3 regions of the Streptomyces sp. NPDC088116 genome follow, and region 1 is predicted to be linked to each of the others. Evidence: riboswitches for the same ligand, from Rfam matches in the RefSeq annotation. Region 1 holds a riboswitch; each other region holds the start of a gene.

Evidence for each region. Region 1 has a riboswitch for thiamine pyrophosphate ahead of thiC (phosphomethylpyrimidine synthase ThiC). Riboswitches for the same ligand answer to the same signal wherever they lie in the genome.
Region 2: linked by a shared signal. The riboswitch ahead of thiO (glycine oxidase ThiO) and the one ahead of thiC (phosphomethylpyrimidine synthase ThiC) in region 1 are both predicted to bind thiamine pyrophosphate.
Region 3: linked by a shared signal. The riboswitch ahead of ACIOJD_RS00395 (thiamine ABC transporter substrate binding subunit) and the one ahead of thiC (phosphomethylpyrimidine synthase ThiC) in region 1 are both predicted to bind thiamine pyrophosphate.

What each region holds. Positions count from the first base shown of each region.
Region 1 is NZ_JBIUTF010000005.1:379,761-386,923, reverse strand. Features, by position in the region: gene ACIOJD_RS22275 (metallophosphoesterase) at 1-294, shown strand, start outside; gene ACIOJD_RS22270 (hypothetical protein) at 441-1,271, shown strand; gene thiC (phosphomethylpyrimidine synthase ThiC) at 1,334-3,157, opposite strand; TPP riboswitch at 3,150-3,294, opposite strand; gene ACIOJD_RS22260 (YibE/F family protein) at 3,375-4,844, shown strand; gene ACIOJD_RS22255 (SsgA family sporulation/cell division regulator) at 4,975-5,409, opposite strand; gene ACIOJD_RS22250 (IclR family transcriptional regulator) at 5,512-6,282, opposite strand; gene ACIOJD_RS22245 (DUF5326 family protein) at 6,568-6,786, opposite strand; gene ACIOJD_RS22240 (cupin domain-containing protein) at 6,924-7,163, opposite strand, start outside.
Region 2 is NZ_JBIUTF010000002.1:1,056,034-1,063,196, forward strand. Features, by position in the region: gene pknB (Stk1 family PASTA domain-containing Ser/Thr kinase) at 1-198, opposite strand, end outside; gene ACIOJD_RS10965 (thiazole synthase) at 637-1,431, opposite strand; gene thiS (sulfur carrier protein ThiS) at 1,437-1,637, opposite strand; gene thiO (glycine oxidase ThiO) at 1,661-2,842, opposite strand; TPP riboswitch at 2,996-3,109, opposite strand; gene ACIOJD_RS10980 (NAD(P)/FAD-dependent oxidoreductase) at 3,283-4,578, shown strand; gene ACIOJD_RS10985 (Rv2175c family DNA-binding protein) at 4,732-5,097, shown strand; gene thiE (thiamine phosphate synthase) at 5,191-5,841, shown strand; gene metF (methylenetetrahydrofolate reductase [NAD(P)H]) at 6,122-7,039, shown strand; gene ACIOJD_RS11000 (hypothetical protein) at 7,091-7,163, shown strand, end outside.
Region 3 is NZ_JBIUTF010000001.1:94,633-101,795, forward strand. Features, by position in the region: gene ACIOJD_RS00390 (ABC transporter permease) at 1-1,610, opposite strand, end outside; gene ACIOJD_RS00395 (thiamine ABC transporter substrate binding subunit) at 1,700-2,779, opposite strand; TPP riboswitch at 2,886-3,011, opposite strand; gene rlmN (23S rRNA (adenine(2503)-C(2))-methyltransferase RlmN) at 3,091-4,197, opposite strand; gene ACIOJD_RS00405 (histone deacetylase) at 4,371-5,000, opposite strand; gene ACIOJD_RS00410 (phosphatidate cytidylyltransferase) at 5,136-6,203, opposite strand; gene frr (ribosome recycling factor) at 6,203-6,760, opposite strand; gene pyrH (UMP kinase) at 6,927-7,163, opposite strand, start outside.

The DNA.
Region 1 (7,163 bases):
TGGGATTTGTTCCGCAAGCTCACCAAACGCTTCGCGTTCCGTGACGAGGGCGGCCCGCAGGCCGTTCAGGAACTGCTCTCCCGGTACGGCGGCCACCGGGTCGTCCACGGCCACAGTCCGATTCCCTATCTCCTCGGCGAAGTCGGCACAGAAGACGCGTCGGACGACGAAGACGACTCGGGCCCGGCGGTGGAAGGGCCGCACGTATATGCCGACGGACTTGCCATCGCCATGGACGGTGGCGTCACGATGGCGGGAAAGCTGCTGGTGGTACAGCTTCCGCTGGACAACTGAATCCACGCGGACGTGTGATTTACGCAAACCCCCTGTCACGTCGAGCCGAAACAGCTCTACCATCGGCTTATCCGTAGCAGGCTCTCCTCCGTTTCCGCCAACTGCCCGTTCCACACGGGCGAGTCGGCCTTACGGAGTATCGGGGGATGCATATGAACAGCGCTCCGCACCTGCTGAGCGAGGATCGCGCGGATTTCGAGCGGATCCTCGACGACGCACTACGCAACGCGCATGACCGTCCCGACCTCGCCGAGGTCGGGAAGCGGCTCAACGCCGAGCAACTGCGCACCATGGCCCTGAACGCCACGGCGCTGATCAGCACGGCCGCCGCCGCCGAGTACGAGCATTACGCGACGATTCGCGAGGAATCCCGCTCACCGGCCTCCGCCGCCTCAGTCCGCGATTCCGTCCTGGAGCCGGACAAGAGCGAAGGGACGGGATCCGGCGCGGGGTTCGCAGCCGTCATCACCGTGCTGGTGCCGGTTCTCGGAGGTACCGCGGCGGCGATCTTCCTGCTCGTCGGCTACCTCCTCAAAGCACTGGATCCGGCGCCCGCCTTCGCCAACAGCATGCTGGCCGTCGGCTGGTTCTTCGGTGCCATCACCGTGGTAGGCATCCTGGCCGCCGCGGTCGGCCTGCTGATCACGGCCCTGCGCAACGGAGCGACCCAGCTCCCGGCCGAGGAACCGGGTGGCGGGGAACTGCCGGACGAGGTGGGCCGGGCACGAGAAGCCTGGCGCCACGCCCTGCTGGAGCGGGGCATCCTGCCCTTCCTCCGGGCCGCCCTGGCCGACCCCAGCTCCGACCCGGCCGCCCCGGGGCCGCCCCGCTCGGTGAAGAGCCTCCCCACGATCGGCTACAGCCGCCCGAACTACTCCAGCCCCGGCGAGGGCTCCACCGCCGGCCGGCGCCCGACGTTCTCCAGCCCGGACTTCACCAGCCCCGACTTCGGCGGGCCGGAGCACAAGCCGGAGTAGCTCCGGCCCGTGCCCCGGTCCCTGGCGGCTCCCAGCCGCTCCGCGGTGCCCCGCTGCCGCGCTCAGTCGGCCAGGGGGAGGTACACGCGGTTGCCGCTCGCCGCGAACTCCTTGGACTTCTCCAGCATCCCTGCCTCCACTTCCTCGGCCGAAGCAGAGGTTGCCAGGTCAGGAGCGAACTGCTCCGTGATGCTCCTGCTGATTTTCATCGAGCAGAACTTGGGCCCGCACATCGAGCAGAAGTGCGCGGTCTTCGCCGGTTCAGCCGGCAGGGTCTCGTCGTGGAACTCCCGCGCCGTGTCCGGATCGAGAGCCAGATTGAACTGGTCCTCCCAGCGGAACTCGAACCGCGCGTCCGAGAGTGCGTCGTCCCAGTCCTGTGCCCCCGGGTGCCCCTTGGCGAGGTCCGCCGCATGAGCCGCGATCTTGTAGGTGATGACACCCGTCTTGACGTCGTCGCGGTCCGGCAGGCCGAGGTGTTCCTTGGGCGTGACGTAGCAGAGCATCGCCGTGCCCCACCACGCGATCATCGCTGCCCCGATGCCGGAGGTGATGTGGTCGTACGCCGGAGCCACATCCGTCGTCAGCGGGCCGAGTGTGTAGAACGGCGCCTCCTCGCAGATCTCCTGCTGAAGGTCGATGTTCTCCTTGATCTTGTGCATCGGGACATGTCCCGGGCCTTCGATCATCGTCTGTACACCCAGCCGCTTGGCCGTCGAGTTCAGTTCCCCCAGTGTGCGCAGCTCGGCGAACTGCGCCTCGTCGTTGGCGTCCGCGATGGATCCCGGCCGCAGGCCGTCACCCAGGGAGTACGTCACGTCGTACGCCGCGAGGATCTCGCACAGCTCCTCGAAGTTCTCGTACAGGAACGACTCCTTGTGGTGCGCGAGGCACCACGCGGCCATGATCGAGCCGCCGCGCGAGACGATGCCCGTTTTACGGCGGGCCGTCAGCGGCACGTACCGCAGCAGCACACCGGCGTGGACCGTCATGTAGTCGACGCCCTGCTCGGCCTGCTCGATGACCGTGTCCTTGTAGATGTCCCAGGTCAGCTCCTCGGCCTTGCCGTCGACCTTTTCGAGCGCCTGGTAGAGGGGCACGGTGCCGATGGGCACGGGGGAGTTGCGCAGCACCCACTCGCGGGTGGTGTGGATATTGCGGCCGGTGGAGAGGTCCATGACCGTGTCGGCGCCCCAGCGGGTCGCCCATGTCATCTTCTCCACCTCCTCCTCGATGGAGGACGTGACGGCCGAGTTGCCGATGTTGGCGTTGACCTTCACCAGGAATCGCTTGCCGATGATCATCGGCTCGATCTCCGGGTGGTTGACATTGGCCGGCAGTACGGCGCGGCCTGCGGCGATCTCCTCGCGGACGACCTCCGGGGACACGTTCTCCCGGATCGCGACGTATTCCATCTCGGAGGTGATCTCGCCGCGGCGGGCATACGTGAGCTGGGTCACCGCCTGCCCGTTCCGGCTCCGGCGCGGCCGGCGCTGCCGGCCGGGAAAGACCGCGTCCAGACCCCGCAGATCGGCCGCTCCGCTCCGGGGAAGTCCCCCGCGTGACGGCGTGTGCTTGAGCCCGTCGTCCTCCGGGCGGGCCGGGCGGCCCGCGTATTCCTCGGTGTCCCCACGCCCGATGATCCAGTTCTCCCGCAGCGGCTCGAGGCCGTGGCGTACGTCGGTGTCGACGGTGGGGTCGGTGTACGGGCCGGACGTGTCGTACAGCGTCACGTCCCTCCCGTTGGTGAGGTGCACCTGGCGGACCGGCACATGAAGATCCGGGCGTGAACCCTCGATGTATCCCTTGTGCCAGCCGATGGGCTTTCCGGCCTCGCTCGGAGTCTCCGAGCCGGAGGCAGGCGTGTGTGTGTCCTGATGGGTCATAAGACCTACTCCCTACGCCGGCATTACCCGGTAACAGGTTCAGCGGTCGGCGCAGCGCAGGGGTCCAGGAGATGCTCCCGGGCCTACACAGTCAGCGCCCTCTCAGCCCGGTGCTCCGAGCTCCCGCGTGTGCAAAGGTGCCCCCACGCTAGCGTCATTTCTGGCGTGCTGAACAGAGGGGGCACTGTTCGCTGAGCTTTCTTGCGATGATCGGTCGGTGACCCCACCACAGCAGTCCCACGATCCGCATGGCCACTCGCACAGCCATGGACCCGCCGCTCCGGTCTCCCAGCACCTTCGCAAAGTCATCGCGGCGGTCCTGATTCCCTTCGCGGCCGCCGTGGTGGTCGGGCTCGCCGTGCTCTGGCCCGGTGGTGCGCCGTCGCACGAGCGCACCGGTGTCGGCTTCGACCGGCAGACGGAGCAGGGAAGGGTGGTGCAGCTCGAACAGATCGACTGCAAGGACGTGAACGCCGCCCAGGTGCCGTCGACCGGTGACACCTCGACGCCTCAGGGGCGTGGGGCACAGCAGGCGGAGACCGGGAGGTGCAAGAAGGCGACGATCGAGGTCACGACCGGCAAGGACAAGGGACGGACCTTCCTCGAGGTCGTCCAGCCGGACGCGCCTCGGCAGTTTCACGTGAAACAAGGCGTTGTGGTGGCCTACGCCCCCGACGCTCCCCGTGATCTTCAGTACTCCGTGACGGATGTGAACCGTAAGTTCCCCATGGCCCTGCTGGCCGGGATCTTCGCACTCGCGGTCGTCGTGGTGGGACGGATGCGCGGTGTCATGGCGCTCGTCGCCCTCTCCGTCTCGTTCGCGGTGCTGACTCTGTTCATCCTGCCCGCGATTCTGCAGGGTTCGAATCCGTTGATCGTGGCGGTGATCGGGGCCAGCGCGATCATGCTGATCGCGCTCTATATGTGCCACGGTCTGACAGCTCGTACCTCCGTCGCGGTCCTCGGCACACTGATCTCGTTGCTGCTGATCGGACTGCTGGGGTCGCTTTTCATCGGCTGGGCGAGTCTGAGCGGCAACACCGATGACAACACCGGCCTGATTCACGGCCTCTATCCCGAGATCGACATGAGCGGCCTGTTGCTGGCGGGAGTCATCATCGGCTCGCTCGGCGTCCTCGACGACGTGACGGTGACACAGACCTCGGCGGTCTGGGAACTGCGCCAGGCGGACCCGTCGATGGGCCCGCGCGCCCTCTACCGGGCGGCCATCCGGATCGGCCGGGACCACATCGCCTCAGTGGTGAATACGCTCGTCCTCGCCTACGCGGGTGCGGCGCTGCCACTGCTGCTGCTCTTCTCGATCGCACAGTCGAGCATGGGCACGGTCGCCAACAGCGAGCTGGTGGCGGAAGAGATCGTCCGAACACTGGTGGGCTCGATCGGCCTGGTCGCTTCGGTGCCGGTGACCACGGCACTGGCGGCGCTGGTGGTCTCCGCCGACCGCTCGGCGCCGGGAAGTCCGGCCCCGGCCCTGCCGTCCCCCGGCCCGGAGTCGGCGGGCCCCGGGAACGCGGCACAGGGGACCGCGGGGCAGGGGGCCGCACGACCCGTGCCGGCTGCGACACCGGGACCGAGGTCGGCGGAGCCGGAGACGGTCTCCTCGTCGTCGACGCAGAACACATCGGTACGTGGGCTCGGCGGCAGCGGTCGACGCCGTAAGAAGTAGCCCGCACGTCCCGGCGGCCCACGGGCGGAAGGCTCGTGTCGCCCCGGGACCGGTCTGGGGGACATGCGGACGGGCCCGAACGGTATGCACCGTCCGGGCCCGTCCGCTTTCTCATTTCAGTTTTCTCGTTTCAGCCGGCGTTCTCCTCGGCGAGGATGCGACCGAGTTCCTCCTCCAGGTTTCCCTCGAAGTCTCCGAGGGTGCGCTCCTGACCGAGCGGGACCAGTCGGTCCGTACGGTCGAGGAAGGCCACAAGCGGCGCGGCACTCACCCGGAACAGTGCGTGATCGTCGCCGACCTGGAGCCGGATATGAACGTCGGAGAGATCTTCGGGCGCGGTCGGGGCGATATGCACATCGCCGTCCCCGCTGGGCGTATTGATGCCGTCAAGCAGCAACTCGCGCCCGAAGGTCCAGGTGACAGGGGCGTCGCCGGGCAGATGGAAGGTCATCCGCACGGCGTAGGGATCCCCCATCTCATAGTGGAGTTCCACCGGGATCCGGAACGAGAGCTCCTCGGAGACGAGGAAGCTCATCAGGACCTCGGCCTGGACCGACTCGCGCATCGTGCACTCCGGAGTAGATGAAGCATTGGCTGGGAATGATCCCCGTTGACCCTCTTGACGCAATCGTGCTGTACGCGCTAGCGGATCACAAGGAGTAGTTTTTCAGATACTGATAGAGAAGGTTAGCGAGCTCAGGAGCGATCCAATCTCTCTGCGTAACCATTCGATCGCCGGAAGTAGCCGCTCCTGCTGGTGGAAGGGTACAGAAATAGCCATAGCGGCCGCTGTGGAGCCGACCGTGATCGGCACGGCCGCGCAGACCGTGCCCAGCACATACTCCTGACGCTCCACCACCGGCTCTATCCGCCCCAGGGAGCCGATGCGCTCCAGCAGGGCGCTCCGGTCCGGCACGGAGTAGGGCGTGAGCTGGCGGACGGGATGGCGGTCCAGGTGATCGCGGCGGGATTCCTCGTCGAGCTGGCTCAGCAGACACTGCCCGATGGCATGGGCATGGGCCGTCTCCCGGAGGTCGGCCCATTGGGCGACGGCGGGAGCCGCGGGGCTGTCGGCCATGGAAATGAGTTCGATCTCACCCTCGCGGTAGACCGCAAAGTAGACCGGGGCGCCGAGCGCGTCGCGCCAGCGGCCCAGCGAGTCGGCGATCCTGTCGCGACCGTTGCGCGCGACTTCGCAGCGTGCCAGCCGCTGCACCTCGTCACCGAGTACGAAAACGCCTCTCTCCCGGCGGAGATAGCCCTCGTGCGTCAGAGTGCGCAGCAGGTGGTAGGCGGTGGGGAGATGGAGTCCGGTCTCACGCGCGAGCTGTTTCGCGGGCGCTCCGTCCGGATGGGAGCCCGCCGACTCCAACAGGCGCAGAGCCCGCTGCACCGAACCGATCAAGGTAGGAGCCGCGGTGGGTGGAGCTGTGGCCAAAGGTCACCCCCAGGCGTGCTGACGGGCGAACGCCCGCCCGCGGGGGCCGCCCCCGCGCGCCACCACACTCCTGGGGGACCAAGGAACCGGAGGAACCTGAGCGGACCCGAGGAACCCTGAGGCCCCGCCCAAAAAGATCGCACAAACCAATGGTCCGGGCGATCGTCGATGCTGCTTTCCCAGGGTGCGGCAGAGATTTGCCACTCTAGGGGCAGGTCAGGGCCAGGGTTGGTTTCCCGTTCACCTTTCCCCCGGGCGGGCTAATAGGCGTACGGGCTGCCTGCCCTACCAGTCGCCACGCGAGGACGAGGACGACATGAACTTCCGTACGACATAGATCAGTCCGCCGACCAGAGCGACCAGAAGCAGCAGCTTGAACACCACTCCCACCAGGAACGTCAGCACGCTCATGATCAGCCCGCCGAACAGGACGACGACGATCGCGGGCACCGCGATCCACTTCACCCACCAGGGCAACCCCGTGAACATCTCCCGAACCGCCATCGTCCTTACCTCGCTTCGCCCAGTGCCGCACGAATCTGCCCTACGCCCTCGATGCTAGAGGCGCGGCGGCGACCACGGGGGCCTCGTATCCCTTGATCTCCCCTGATCCGACCCTGAGACGGAGCTGAGGGGTACCGTCAGCTCTCGGGCGGAGAGAAGACGACCATCACCCGCAGGTCCTCCGTGATGTGGTGGAACTTGTGCGCCACTCCGGCGGGTACGTAGACGACGCTGCCCCTGCCGACCTGTGTGGTCTCCATTCCGACCGTGATCGAGGCCCGGCCGCTCACGACGAAGTACACCTCGTCCTGCCGGTGCGGCTGCTGCGGGTCGGTCTCGCCCGCGTCCAGGGCGTACAGGCCCACGGACATGGTGCG
Region 2 (7,163 bases), on a different contig from region 1:
CTCCCGGATGAAACGCTCCACGAACGAGACATCGGCGGCGAGCGCCGGGTGCATCACCTTGAGGGCCAGAACGCGGTCCAGCCGGGTGTCGACGGCCCGGTAGACCGTGGCCATACCGCCGACAGCGATGCGCGCGTCGACGCGGTAGCGGCCGTCGAGCACCTGCCCGACGATGGGGTCATTGAGGGTCGTATCCACGCAGGTGAGTCTACGAGCCAGGGGCGACGCTCCCGCAGCCCCGGGTCGTACCTCACAAATCTGCCCGCGCTCCCTCACGACGGTGGCGCCCCTTCGGCTCACTCGCCCATACGAGGCGGCCCGCAGGCGGGCGACCGGCGGGAGGGGGGCGGGGTCGCAGGAGGTGACGTGTCCGGACGTAAAGCGTGATGTGTGGCGCACACCGGCCCGCACCCAACAATCAAATCCGCACGCGCCGTACATCACGCAGTCCGGACATGCGCCTCCGGAGGCCACCGCCCCCGCACCACCGATGGCACACACCGCCCCGCACCACCGATGGCACACACCGCCCCCGCATCCCGCCGGACGGCACACACCGCCCCGCACCACCCATGGCACACACCGCCCCCGCATCCCGCCGGACGGCACACCGCACGGGACGGCGACACCTCCCCGTCAGAAGAACGGCCGCTCCGGGTCCAGCACCGCCACCCCCTCCGCAGGCGACGACGCCGTGGCGAAGTGCCGCCGGGGAATCCGCCCAGCCCTCCGCGCCAGCCGCCCCGCCTCCACCGCGTACCGCATCGCCTCGGCCATCAGCACCGGTTCCTGCGCGCGGGTGACCGCCGACGCCAGCATCACCGCCGCGCAGCCCAGCTCCATCGCCAGCGCCGCGTCCGACGCGGTGCCCGCGCCCGCGTCGAGGATCACCGGGACGCGCGCGTGCTCGACGATCAGCTGGAAGTTGTGCGGGTTGCGGATGCCGAGCCCGGAGCCGATGGGCGAGCCCAGCGGCATGATCGCGGCGCAGCCGACATCCTCCAGTTTCCGGGCGAGTACCGGATCGTCGTTGGTGTACGGCAGCACGGTGAAGCCGTCGTCGACCAGGGTCTCGGCCGCGTCGAGCAGTTCGATCGGGTCGGGGAGCAGGGTGCGCTCGTCCGCGACGACCTCCAGTTTCACCCAGTCCGTGCCGAGCGCTTCGCGTGCGAGGCGGGCGGTGAGCACCGCCTCCCCGGCGGTGTGGCAGCCGGCGGTGTTGGGCAGGGCGCGGATGCCGAGGGAGTCGAGCACGGACAGGACGGAGCCCTGGACCGTGGGGTCCAGGCGGCGCATCGCGACCGTGGTGAGTTCGGTGCCGGAGGCGATCAGAGAGCGTTCCAGTACGTCGAGGCTGGGCGCCCCGCCCGTCCCCATGATCAACCGTGAGGCGAAGGTGGTGGAACCGATGGTGAGCTGGTCGTCCGCCATGGGGCTCAGCCTCCCTGGACAGCGGTGAGGACTTCCACGCGGTCGCCCTCGCCGAGCCGCGTGCCGGACCACCGGGTGCGCGGGACCACCGTCTCGTTGACGGCGGCGGCGATGCCCGACGGCGCGGGAGTGAGGGCCGCGACCACGAGGTCCAGTGTGGTGGCCGCGGCCAGTTCGCGGGGTTCGCCGTTCACGAAGACGTTCACGGAGGCGTTGACGTTGATACCGGTCATGAGGGCTTCTCCTGATGTACGGAGGCGGCGGGGACGGAGGCCGCGGAGTAGGAGTCGGGGGAGAAACGGCGGGGCGTGAACGGCCGGGCCTCGTCCGGCAGTTCGCCCGTGGTCAGTGCGTCGGCCATCGCGTCGCCGGTGACGGGCGTGAGAAGGACGCCGTTACGGAAGTGGCCGGTGGCCAGGTGCAGTCCCGGCAGCGCGGTGGGCCCGAGCAGCGGTGCGTTGTCCGGCGACCCGGGGCGCAGCCCGGCGAGGGTCTCGGTGAGCGGCAGCTCGGTGATGCCGGGGACCAGTTCGTGGGCGTCGCGCAGCAGCTCGTACACCCCGCCCGCGGTGACCGTGCTGTCCCAGCCGAGATCTTCGCTGGTGGCGCCGATGACCAGCTCGCCGTTGGCGCGCGGGACGAGGTAGATGTGGCTGCCGCGCACCACCGCCCGTACCGTCCGGGACAGGAAGGGCGCGTACGGGCGGGGGACGGTCAGCCGCAGGACCTGGCCCTTGACGGGCCGTACCGGCGGCGTGATGTTGTCCGGTACGCCCGAGAGCCTGCCGCTGAGGCTGCCGCCCGCCAGCACTACCTGGTCGGCGGTGAGCGTACGGCCGTCGGAGAGGACGGCACCGGTGGCCCGTTCCCGTACGACGGAGAGGCGGTCGGCCCAGGCGCGGTGGAAGACCACCCCGGCCCGCTCGCACGCGGTCAGCAGGGCCGATGCCAGCCGTCGTGGGTCGATCTGGTGGTCGCCGTCCACGCGCAGGCCCCCGCGCACGCCCGGCGCGAGCATCGGTTCCAGGCGCCGGCACTCACGGCCCGTGAGCCACTCCGAGGCGAGCCCCGAGCGCTGCTGGAGGGCGTGCAGCTCGCGCAGCTGGGCGCGGTCGTCGGTGTCGAGGGCGACGGCCAGGGTGCCGCAGGCGCGGTAGCCGGTGTCCTGGCCACTGGCCTCCTCCAGCTCCGCGACAAAGCCGGGGTAGCGCTCGGCGGAGGCGAGATTGAGCCCGAGCAATGTCTGTTCGCCGTAGTGGAGTTCGGTGACGGCGGCGAGCATGCCGGCCGCGACCCGCGCGGCCCCGCCACCGGGCTCGGGGTCGGCGACGGCGGTATGCAGTCCGCGCTGTGCCGCCCGCCAGGCGGTGACCAGGCCGATGATCCCGCCGCCGATGACGAGTACGTCCAGTACGTCCGACCCCGTGCTCGTACTGCCCGTACGGGCTTCTCGACCGGACCGTTCGGACTGACCGGACCGTTCGGACTGACCGGACCGTTCGGACTGACCGGACCGTTCGGACTGACCGGGCTGACCGGTCGTATGAGATGCGTGAGATGACTGCATGGGCGTCCAGCCCCTCCCTTCGCCGGCATGACCCGGATCAGGTTCGTACGGTCGGAGGCCGCCTCAGCCTCCCTCTCAGCCCGGTGCGCCCGGACTCCCGCGAGGTAGTGTCAACGGCCAGACTAACGCCCTGTCCCCGGGCGCAGCAGGGGAGCGTTGGCCGAGGCCCGTTCGCCGGGCGGACACGCCCCAGGGCTCCGTCGTCGCCGCTCTCGCAGGCATCCGCGCCGGGCTGGACGAGCGGCTCCTTTCCTGACGAATCATCAGCTGTCTAAGGTGATCGGGTGAGCGAGCAGCGGATGCGGACGGATCAAGATCAGGGCCAGGACCAGGGCCAGGGCCAGAGCCACAGCCAGGGGCAGGAGCAGAGCCCGCGGCGGACGGAACAGCCGCGCGTGGTGATCGTCGGCGCGGGCATGGCCGGCGTACAGACCGCGGTGGCCCTGCGGGAGAAGGGCTACGGCGGCCCGGTCACCCTGATCGGCGCCGAACCGCACCCGCCCTACGACCGGCCGCCGCTCTCCAAGGCGGTGCTGCTCGGACAGGCGGCCGGCTCGGCCTTCGACATCGACTTCGAGGGGCTCACCGTCGACCTGCGGCTGGGGCTGGAAGTGACCGGGCTGCGGGCGTCCGCGCGGGAACTCGACACCCCCGCCGGTCCCGTTCCGTACGACATCCTGGTCATCGCCACCGGAGCCGAGCCGGTTCCGCTGCCCGGCACCGAGGACCTCGCCCACGTCCACCTGCTGCGCACACTGGACGACGCGGAACGGCTGCGCCCCATCCTGGAGCAGCGGCAGGAGATCGTGGTCGTGGGAGCGGGGTGGATCGGCGCCGAGTTCGCGACGGCCGCCCGTACGGCGGGTTGTGTCGTGACGGTGGTGGAGGCGGCGGACGCGCCGTTCGCGGGCGCCCTGCCCGCCGAGGTCGCCGCGCCCATGGCCGACTGGTACGCCGAGAGCGGGGCGGAACTGCTGACGCACGCGCGCGTGGCGGGCGTCGAACCCGGCACGGTCGTCCTCGCGGACGGCCGGCAGCTGCCGGCCGACGCGGTGGTCGTCGGCATCGGGGCACGGCCCGCGACAGGCTGGCTCGCCGGCTCGGGCATCGCCCTCGGCCCGGACGGTTCGGTCACGGCGGACGAACGGCTGCGGACCTCGCTGCCCGAGGTGTACGCGGTGGGCGACTGCGCCTCCTTCCCGTCCACCCGCTACGGCGAGCGGCTGCTGGTACACCACTGGGACAACGCGCTCCAGGGCCCGCGTACGGTCGCCGCCCAGGTGATCGGCGAGACCGAGCAGGTCTACGACCCGGTGCCGTACTTCTGGTCCGAGCAGTTCGGCCGCTTCGTGCAGTACGCGGGCCATCACGAGTTCGCCGACACACTGGTGTGGCGCGGCGATCCGGCGGGGGCGGCCTGGTCGGTGGTGTGGCTGCGCGGAGAGGTGCTGGTGGGACTGCTGGCGGTGGGCAGGCCCAGGGACCTCGCGCAGGGCCGCAAACTGATCGACACGGGCGCGCGGCTGGACCGGGAACGGGCCGCGGATCCGGCGGTGCCGCTGCGGAAGGCTGTTGTCTGACCGTTCGGTGACGGTGACGGTGAGCGACTGCGATGGGCTCACCACACGCGGTGACCCATCACATGCGGTGACCCACCACGCTCTCGGCGCAGGACGGCCACGTCCGGGGTGCCTCGGGTACCGTCTGTCAGTCCTAGATGGCAGGCTTGTCCTGTGACCGAGATTGACGCAAAGATCGATGCTCTCGTCCCCGCCTGGCTTCACCTGCCCGACATCGCGGAAATGCTCGATGTCGAGGTGACGCGTGTGCGGCAGCTGGTGAAGGAAGGCCAGCTGATCGCGGTGCGCCGCGGCGAGAACAGGACGCTCCAGGTGCCTGCCGCCTTCATTGACGGCAACAAGGTCGTCAAGGGCCTGGCCGGGACCTTGACGCTCCTGAGGGACGACAGCTTCACCGACGAAGAGATGCTTGAGTGGCTCTTCACCCCCGACCCCACCCTGCCGGGCACGCCCGCGCAGGCACTCAGTGAGAATCGCGGCACGGAGGTGAAGCGCCGGGCCCAGGCGCTCGCCGTCTGACGAGACCATCACTCGCGGTGTACGGCGACGCCATGACCGCGCCGCGCGGTCATCACTCGCCGTGCACCGCCGACCAACGGGGGACCTTCTTTCATGCCCACGGCTCATGCGTCGCTGTCCGATGCCCGGCTCTACCTCTGTACGGACGCCCGCAAACGGCAGGGGGACCTTCCCGCGTTCCTCGATGCCGTACTCACCTCGGGCGTGGACATCGTGCAGCTGCGGGACAAGGGCATGGAGGCGGCCGAGGAGCTGGATCACCTCCAGGTCTTCGCCGACGCCTGCCGCCGCCACGGCAAGCTGCTGGCCGTGAACGACCGCGCCGATGTGGCGCATGCCATCGGCTCCGACGTACTGCATCTGGGACAGGGAGACCTGCCCGTCCCGGCGGCCCGAGCGATCCTCGGGGATACTCCGCTGATCGGCCGTTCCACCCATGCCGCCGTCGAGGTGGACGCGGCTGCCGTCGAGCCCGGTGTGGACTATTTCTGCACGGGCCCGTGCTGGCCCACCCCGACCAAGCCCGGCCGCCACGCGCCGGGGCTCGGCCTGGTGCGTCATGCCGCGTCGCTGGCCACGGAGCGCCCGTGGTTCGCGATCGGCGGGATCGACGCGGCCCGTCTCGACGAGGTGCTGGACGCCGGTGCCCGCAGGGTCGTCGTCGTACGGGCGATCACCGAGGCCGACGACCCGGCAGCGGCTTCGGCCGCACTGGCCGAGCGGGTACGGGAACGCGCGCTGTGACGGGTGACCGCACCGGGTTGCGCGTGCTGCCGTACGGCAGAGCAGCCGTACGGCAGAGCAGCCGTACACCAGGGCAGCCGTACGGCGGGGCAGCCGTACACCAGGGCGGCTGTACGGCGGGGGGCTGCCGCGGCGAAGTCGTCCAGCTGGTGGCCGGCAGGTGTCCGGTGAGTGATCACCGGTCGGTCATAGGTGTCCGCAGAGTGGACAGTTAACGGGCAATCCCGGCAAATTACCTGGCACGGTTGGGTGAGCGCCGCGCCCTCGATAACCTGCACGTATGGCCCTTGGCACAGCTTCGACCAGATCTGATCGCGCACTGACCGTGCGCGATCTACTCGCGACCGGCAAGACTTCCTTCTCGTTCGAGTTCTGGGCGCCCAAGACCGAGAAGGGTGAGCGCAACCTCTGGAACGCGCTGCGCCGGGTCGAAGCGGTGGCCCCGAGCTTTGTCTCCGTGACCTACGGCGCCGGCGGCTCCACCCGCGACGGCACCGTCAAGGCCACCCAGCAGATCGCCTCCGACACCACGCTCACGCCGGTAGCGCATCTCACCGCGGTCGGCCAGTCCGTCGCCGAACTGCGCAACATGATCGGGCAGTACGCCGGCGCCGGGATCCGCAACATCCTCGCCGTCCGTGGCGACCCGCCCGGCGACCCCATGGGCGAGTGGGTCAAGCACCCCCAGGGCGTGCGCTACGCCGCCGAACTGGTCAGCCTCATCAAGGAGTCCGGGGACTTCTGCGTCGGGGTGGCGGCCTTCCCCGAGATGCATCCGCGCTCCTGCGACTGGGACTCCGACATACGCCACTTCGTGGACAAGTGCCGCGCCGGTGCCGACTACGCGATCACGCAGATGTTCTTCGAACCCGAGGGCTATCTGCGGTTGCGCGACCGGGTCGAGGCCGCGGGTTGCGCGACCCCGATCATTCCCGAGATCATGCCGGTCACCAGCGTCAAGATGCTGGAACGGCTGCCGCAGCTCAGTACCGCGGTCTTCCCGCAGGAGTTGAAAGAGCGGATCCTCTCGGTCAAGGACGATCCCGTCGCTGTACGCTCCATTGGCATCGAGTTCGCGACGGAGTTCTGCGCCGGTCTGCTCTCCGAGGGCGTCCCCGGCCTGCACTTCATTACACTCAACAACTCCACTGCGACGCTCGAAATCTACGAGAATCTCGGACTGCACGAGCAGTCGTGACCGGCCGTACCCGCCTTGTCCCGGGGCGGTGGCCGCAAGAGAGGGGCGGGCATGGGCTGGACGGTCCTCTATATCGCGTTCGGCATCGTGGCACTGTGGTTGCTGGGCGAAGTGCTGCTCCAGT
Region 3 (7,163 bases), on a different contig from region 1:
AACTCTCCGGAGCGGTCGGTACGGATACGTTCGAGCACCAGCAGGGACACGGCGCACACCACCATCAGGACCGTGGACAGAGCCATCGCCTGCCCGTAGTTGAGCTCGCCGGGCCGCCCCAGCAGGCGGGCGACGGCGACCGGCAGCGTGGGCCGGTCGGGTCGCGCGATGAACACCGTCGCGCCGAACTCACCGAGCGAGACGGCGAACGCGAAACCGGCCGCGATCAGCAACGCCCGCCGCACCAGCGGCAGATCGACCTCCCGCCAGGCGCGCAGCGGGGACGCGCCGAGAACCGCCGCCGCCTCGCGCAGCCGCCCGTCCACCGCCCGCAGCACCGGCAGCATGGTCCGTACGACGAAGGGGACGCCGACCAGCGCCTGGGCGAGCGGTACGAGGATCCAGGAGGCCCGCAGATCCAGCGGCGGCTTGTCGAGTGTGATCAGGAAGCCGAAGCCGACGGTCACGGCCGAGACGCCGAGCGGCAGCATCAGCAGCGCGTCGAAACCCCGGACGAACCGGCCCGCGCGCCGGGTCAGCGCGGCCGCCGCCAGCCCGCCCACGACGAGCGCGACGGCCGTGGCGACCAGGGCGTACAGCAGCGAGTTCCCGACCGCCTCCAACGGCGGCACGAGGAACGTACCGCCGGTCGCGTCCACCGACGCGAGCGCCCGGTAGAAGGCGAAACCGTAGCCTCCGGGGCCGTCGAGGGAGCGCTCGATCAGCACCCCGATCGGCAGCAGGATCAGCGGCAGTACGGTGCCGATGACCCCGCCGAGCAGTGCCCACTGGCCGGTGCCCCGCGGCCTGCGCGAGGTCTGCGCGGCGTCGACGAGCTTCAGCGCCGTCTCCCGCCTCCGTACGGTCCACGCGTGCACCGCCAGGATCGCGCCGACCGCCGCGAACTGCACCAGGGTCAGCACGGCGGCGGTGGGCAGGTCGAGCAGCTCCGCGGTCTGCCGGTAGATCTCCACCTCCAGGGTGGAGAAGGCGGGTCCGCCCAGGATCTGCACGACCCCGAAGGAGGTGAAGGTGAAGAGGAAGACCATCAGGGCGGCGGCCGCGACGGCGGGCGCGAGAGCCGGCAGCGTCACCCGCCACCAGGCCGCGAGCCGGCCCGCGCCCAGCACGCGCGCGGCCTCTTCCTGGCGGGGGTCGAGCTGCGACCACAGACCGCCCACGGTCCGTACGACCACGGCGTAGTTGAAGAAGACATGCGCGAGGAGGATCGCCCACACGGTGGTGTCGAGCCGTACGCCCCACAGGTCGTCGAGCAGCCCGCCGCGCCCGAGCAGCGCCAGGAAGGCCGTACCGACGACGACGGTCGGCAGCACGAACGGCACGGTGACCACCGCGCGCAGCACCTGCTTGCCGGGGAAGTCGAAACGTGCGAAGACGTAGGCGGCGGGCAGCGCGATCAGCAGGGTGAGCGCGGTGGAGGCGAGGGCCTGCCAGGTGGTGAACCACAGGACGTCAAGGATGCCGGGACGGCTCAGTACGTCCCCGACCCGGCCGAACCGCCAGCCGCCGCCCGCCTTGAGCCCGCGTCCGACGATCGCGGTCACGGGGTAGGCGAAGAAGACCGCGAAGAACGCGACGGGCACGGCCATGAGGGCGAGCCGCGTCACGTTCCCACGCCCGGCCCGCCCCGCTCGCCTCGACAGCCCCGGCTGCCGCCCGACCGGCGCCTTGGCGTCGGCTACTTCACGACGAGTGAGGACCACGACTGGATCCACCGCTCACGGTTGGCGGCGATCCTGTCGGGCGCCACGGTCTTCGGCTTGTCGACGGTCGCGCCGAACCTGGTGAACAGCTCGGGCAGCGGAACGTCCTCGACCACCGGGTTCACGAACATGTTCAGCGGCATGTCCGCCTGGAACCTCTTACTGATCAGGAAGTCCAGCAGGGCCTTGCCACCGGCCTCGTTCTTCGCGCCGTCCAGCAGCCCGGCGAACTCGGTCTGCCGGAAGCACGTTCCGGTCGACACTCCGGTCGGGGCCTCCTTCGGACGTGGCTTCGCGTAGAGCACCTCGACCGGGGGGCTGGAGGCGTACGAGACGACGAGCGGCCGGTCCGCCTTGGCCTTCCTGCCGCCCGCGGAGCCGGAGAAGCTCTCGTTGTAGGCCTGCTCCCAGCTGTCGACGACCTGGACGCCGTTGGCCTTCAGCTTCTTCCAGTACGCCTGCCAGCCGTCGTCGCCGTACCGCGCGACCGTACCGAGGAGGAAACCGAGGCCCGGTGAGGACGTGGCGGCGTTCTCGGTGACGAGCAGGTTCTTGTACTGGGGCTTGACCAGGTCGTCGAAGGACCGCGGCGGCGCGAGCTTCTTGTCCGCGAAATATTTCTTGTCGTAGTTGACGCAGAGGTCGCCGGTGTCGATCGGGGTGACCCGGTGCTTGTCCTTGTCGAGTTGCGCACCGGCGTCGACCTGGTCGAGGCCCTTCGCCCGGTACGGAGTGAAGAGACCGTTGTCGAGGGCGCGCGAGAGCAGGGTGTTGTCGACGCCGAACAAGACGTCGCCCTGCGGCGAACCCTTGGTCAGGATCTCCTTGTTGAGCGCCGCCCCGGCGTCGCCGCTCTTGAGCACCTTGACCTTGTAGCCGGTCTGCTGGGTGAACGCCTTCAGTACGGAGGGGGAGGCCGCGAACGAGTCATGGCTGACGAGGGTGACGGTCCTGGACCCGGAACCGCTGTCGTCGGACGCCCCAAAACCGCCGGAGCCGCCGCAGGCGGCGAGCGTCGAGACACCGAGCGCGGCGGCCACCGCGCCGACCGCCATCCGTCTGATGCTGGTGGTGCTCACTGATTTCCTCCTGGGATGTCCAGGAGAAGACGCGGCCCTGCCCGGGGTCCGTACGGAACGGGCCGCGGGCAGGGCGCAACAGCTTGAGTGATGACCGAACTTCCTACCCAGAATGACCTGGGCAAGGTTCAGAGGGTCTGCGGCCGCTGCCCGCTCTCACGGACATGTGCCGCACTCTCAGCGCTGTGGCGCTCCCCTGTCGGAAATATGTAATGCGTTCGAACCCAGGGTACATGGAGGGCTTTTTTCGGCCTCTCCCCGTCAGCGTCCCGGCCTTCGGCCCGCCCTCAGCGCTCGGACGCCGCCAGCTGTCCGCACGCTCCGTCGATCTCCTGGCCCCGGGTGTCCCGTACGGTCACCGGCACGCCGTGCGCCGCGATCGCGTCCACGAACGCCTTCTCGTCCTCAGGACGCGAGGCGGTCCACTTCGAGCCGGGCGTCGGGTTGAGCGGGATCAGATTGACGTGCACCCGCTTGCCCTTGAGCAGCCGGCCCAGCCGGTCGCCGCGCCAGGCCTGGTCGTTGATGTCCCGGATCAGGGCGTACTCGATGGAGACCCGGCGGCCGGACTTCTCCGCGTACTCCCAGGCGGCGTCCAGCACTTCCCGGACCTTCCAGCGCGTGTTGACCGGGACCAGCGTGTCGCGCAGCTCGTCGTCGGGCGCGTGCAGGGAGACCGCGAGCCGGCACTTGAACCCCTCGTCCGCGAAGCGCAGCATCGCCGGCACCAGACCGACCGTCGAGACGGTGATCCCTCGCTGCGAGAGGCCCAGGCCGTCGGGCTCGGGGTCGGTGAGCCGGCGGATCGCCCCGACCACCCGGTTGTAGTTGGCGAGCGGCTCGCCCATGCCCATGAAGACGATGTTGGACAGCCGCGAGGTACCGCCCGGGACCTCGCCGTCGCGCAGGGCGCGCATGCTGTCGACGATCTGGTGCACGATCTCGGCGGTGGACAGATTACGGTCCAGACCGGCCTGCCCGGTGGCGCAGAACGGGCAGTTCATCCCGCAGCCCGCCTGGGACGAGATGCACATCGTGACCCGGTCCGGATAGCGCATCAGCACGGACTCGACCAGCGTGCCGTCGTGCAGCCGCCAGAGCGTCTTACGGGTGGCGTCGTCGTCGCACGAGATGTGCCGCACCACCGACATCAGCTCGGGCAGCAGCTCCGTCGCGAGCTTCTGGCGCGCGGCGGCCGGGATGTCGGTCCACTGCTCGGGGTCGTGTGCGTAGCGCGCGAAGTAGTGCTGCGACAGCTGCTTGGCGCGGAACGCCTTCTCGCCGATCGCGGCGACGGCCTCGCGGCGTTCGGCGGGCGTGAGGTCGGCGAGATGGCGCGGGGGCTTCTTGGCTCCGCGGGGCGCGACGAAAGTGAGTTCTCCGGGTACAGGCATGGTCCGTCCAGTGTCGCAGACCCCGCGCGGTGACCAGCTTGGCAGCAGATCCTCAGGGGTCGTCGGTGGTCGTAGGCGGTCGTCATTGGTCATCGTTGGCCCCGTCGGACGGCCCACGGACGGCCCACGGACGGCCCGGCCGACATCGCCGCTCAGAACGAATGAGCTGCGGATCACTCCGTGATCAGGTCCCGGATCGCCTGTTCCGACCAATGTCCGGCGGCCCCCCGCGAGGCGGCGACGTAGGCCGCCACGGCGTCCACGTCCCAGGCCCCCGCATCAAGCAGGCCGGAGGCGAGGAAACGCACGTACGCGCGAGAGGGCGGGACCGGGGCCACCTCGTCCGCTCTCCACGGGGCCGTGAAGGTGAGGACGGGCAGTCCGTCCATCCGCCCTGCGCACACGAGCGTCTCGTACCGTCCGCTCCCCAGCCTTGCCACGCCTGACGTGAGCACCTCGCTGAGATCGAGGTCTTCACCCGGGCTCCTGTACATCTCCTGAGCCGCGATGTCCGCGAACTGCGCCGACGAAACAAGGTGGGCACGGGCACAGACCCGCCCTTCCTGTTCCGGGTCGTAGAAGGCTCGCCCGCCGTGCCAGACCGGCGACTCCGTGGCGAAGTAGAGGGCGCCCCTCAGTTCCACAGGAACGGACCGACTGGGCATACGCGGGTCCCGGCACCCCGGGTACGTCTTGTCGGCACCGGGCGGCTGACCGCCCTTGATGTAGCAGGCAAGCCGGTCGAGGTGCGTGTTGGAGCCGTACGAGGTGTACCAGACACGCTGTGGTGCGGACTCCCTCATGGTTCCTGGCTCGATCGGATGGGCACCGACCATGTGACGCCTCGCTTCCTGGCTCCGCTGCGTACCGAACCTGGATCGTACGGAGGGGGCCCGCCGCCCTGTGGACAACGAACCCCCGCGCGACACATCGGCTGGTCAGGAGCCTACGAAGACCACCAGCAGCAGCCAGACCACCGGAGCCGTGGGCAGCAGGGAGTCCAGCCGGTCCATGATGCCGCCGTGGCCCGGCAGGAGCGTGCCCATGTCCTTGATGCCGAGGTCCCGCTTGATCATGGACTCGCCGAGGTCACCGAGCGTGGCGCTGGCCGCGACCGCGAGGCCGAGCAGCAGTCCCTGCCACCAGGCCCCGTCCTCGATCAGGAATTCCATGCAGAGCGCGCCGGCCACCATCGCGAAGGCGATGGCTCCGCCCAGCCCTTCGCGGGTCTTGCCGGGGCTGATGCGCGGCGCGAGCTTGTGCGTGCCGAAGCGCCAGCCGACCGCGTACGCGCCGGTGTCGCTGACCACCGTCAGCAGGAGGAACATCAGCACCCGCTCCGGACCGTCGTGCGCGGTGAGCATCATCGCGACGAAGGTGGCCAGGAACGGCACGTAGAACGCGGCGAAGACACCGGCGGTGACGTCCTTGAGGTATCCCTCGGGTGGTTCCGTCATCCGCCAGATCAGCACCGCGAGCGCGGTGAGGGCCATCGCGACCCAGGCGCCCTCCGCGCCCCGCGCGTATCCGGCGACGACCATCGCGGCCCCGCCGACGGCCAGCGGCACGAGCGGGGCCTTGATGCCCTTCTTCTCGTAGAGCCGCGAGGTCAGCTCCCACAGTCCGATCACCACGGCGACCGCTATGACACCGATGAACACGGCCTTGACGATGAAGAGCGAAGCCGCGACCACCGCGCCGAGACCCACCCCGACCCCTATGGCCGCGGGCAGGTCACGGCCGGCCCGCTTCTTCGGCGGGGGTGGCGGAGGGGCGGCCATGGGCTCCTGCGGAGTCTCGTCGCGGGACAGGGGGCCGCCCGGCCGAGCAGCCCCCCGGTCGTCGTCCTGGTCCCCGCCGTCGGCGGGTCCGTCGGGCACGATGGGCATGGGGCGAGTCTGCTGTGCGGCATGCCCATCGTAGGCAGGACCCGCCGGGGCAGCCCCCTGGTCGTACGGTCCCCAGTAACCGGCTGTCGGCGGGGCCGCCCGGGAAGAGTCGTTCATCAGACCTCGAGCAGCTCGGCTTCCTTGTGCTTGAGCAGCTCGTCGACCTGCGCGACATACTTCGCGGTGGTGTCGTCGAGCTCCTTCTCCGCGCGGCGGCCCTCGTCCTCGCCGACCTCGCCGTCCTTGACCAGCTTGTCGATGGTCTCCTTGGCCTTGCGGCGGACGGCGCGGATCGAGATCTTCGAGTCCTCGGCCTTGGTCTTGGCGACCTTGATGAACTCCTTGCGGCGGTCCTGGGTCAGCTCCGGGAAAACCACCCGGATGATGTTGCCGTCGTTGCTCGGGTTGACGCCGAGGTCGGAGTCCCGGATGGCCTGTTCGATATTGCGCAGCGCGCTCTTGTCGAACGGGGTCACCACGGCCATCCGCGCCTCGGGCACGGAGAACGACGCCAGCTGGTTGATCGGGGTCAGGGCTCCGTAGTAGTCCGCCACGATCTTGTTGAACATCGCCGGGTGCGCGCGTCCGGTACGGATCGCGGCGAAGTCGTCTTTGGCGACCAGGACGGCCTTCTCCATCTTCTCCTCGGCCTCGAGGAGGGTCTCTTCGATCACCACTTGCTCCTGCGTGTCTTGAGTGGGCCCGGCGTGCTCATAGGCCGGCGGATCCTGCGTCGCGTCTTCTCCTGCACGGTGTCCGACCGGCAGGCCTTTGTCCATCCCCGTACGGGGCCACCCCGGATCGGTTCCGGGGGCACCGGATCAGTCCGGGATCACCGGATCAGTTCCGGGTGCCCTGGTCGCTCACGAGCGTGCCGATCTTCTCACCATTGACCGCGCGGGCGATATTGCCCTCGGTCAGCAATTCGAAGACGAGGATCGGCAGCTTGTTGTCCTGGCACAGCGTGATGGCGGTCATGTCGGCGACGCGCAGGTCGCGGCCGATCACCTCGCTGTACTCCAGAGCGTCGAACTTGACCGCTTCGGGGTTGGTCTTGGGGTCGGAGTCGTAGACCCC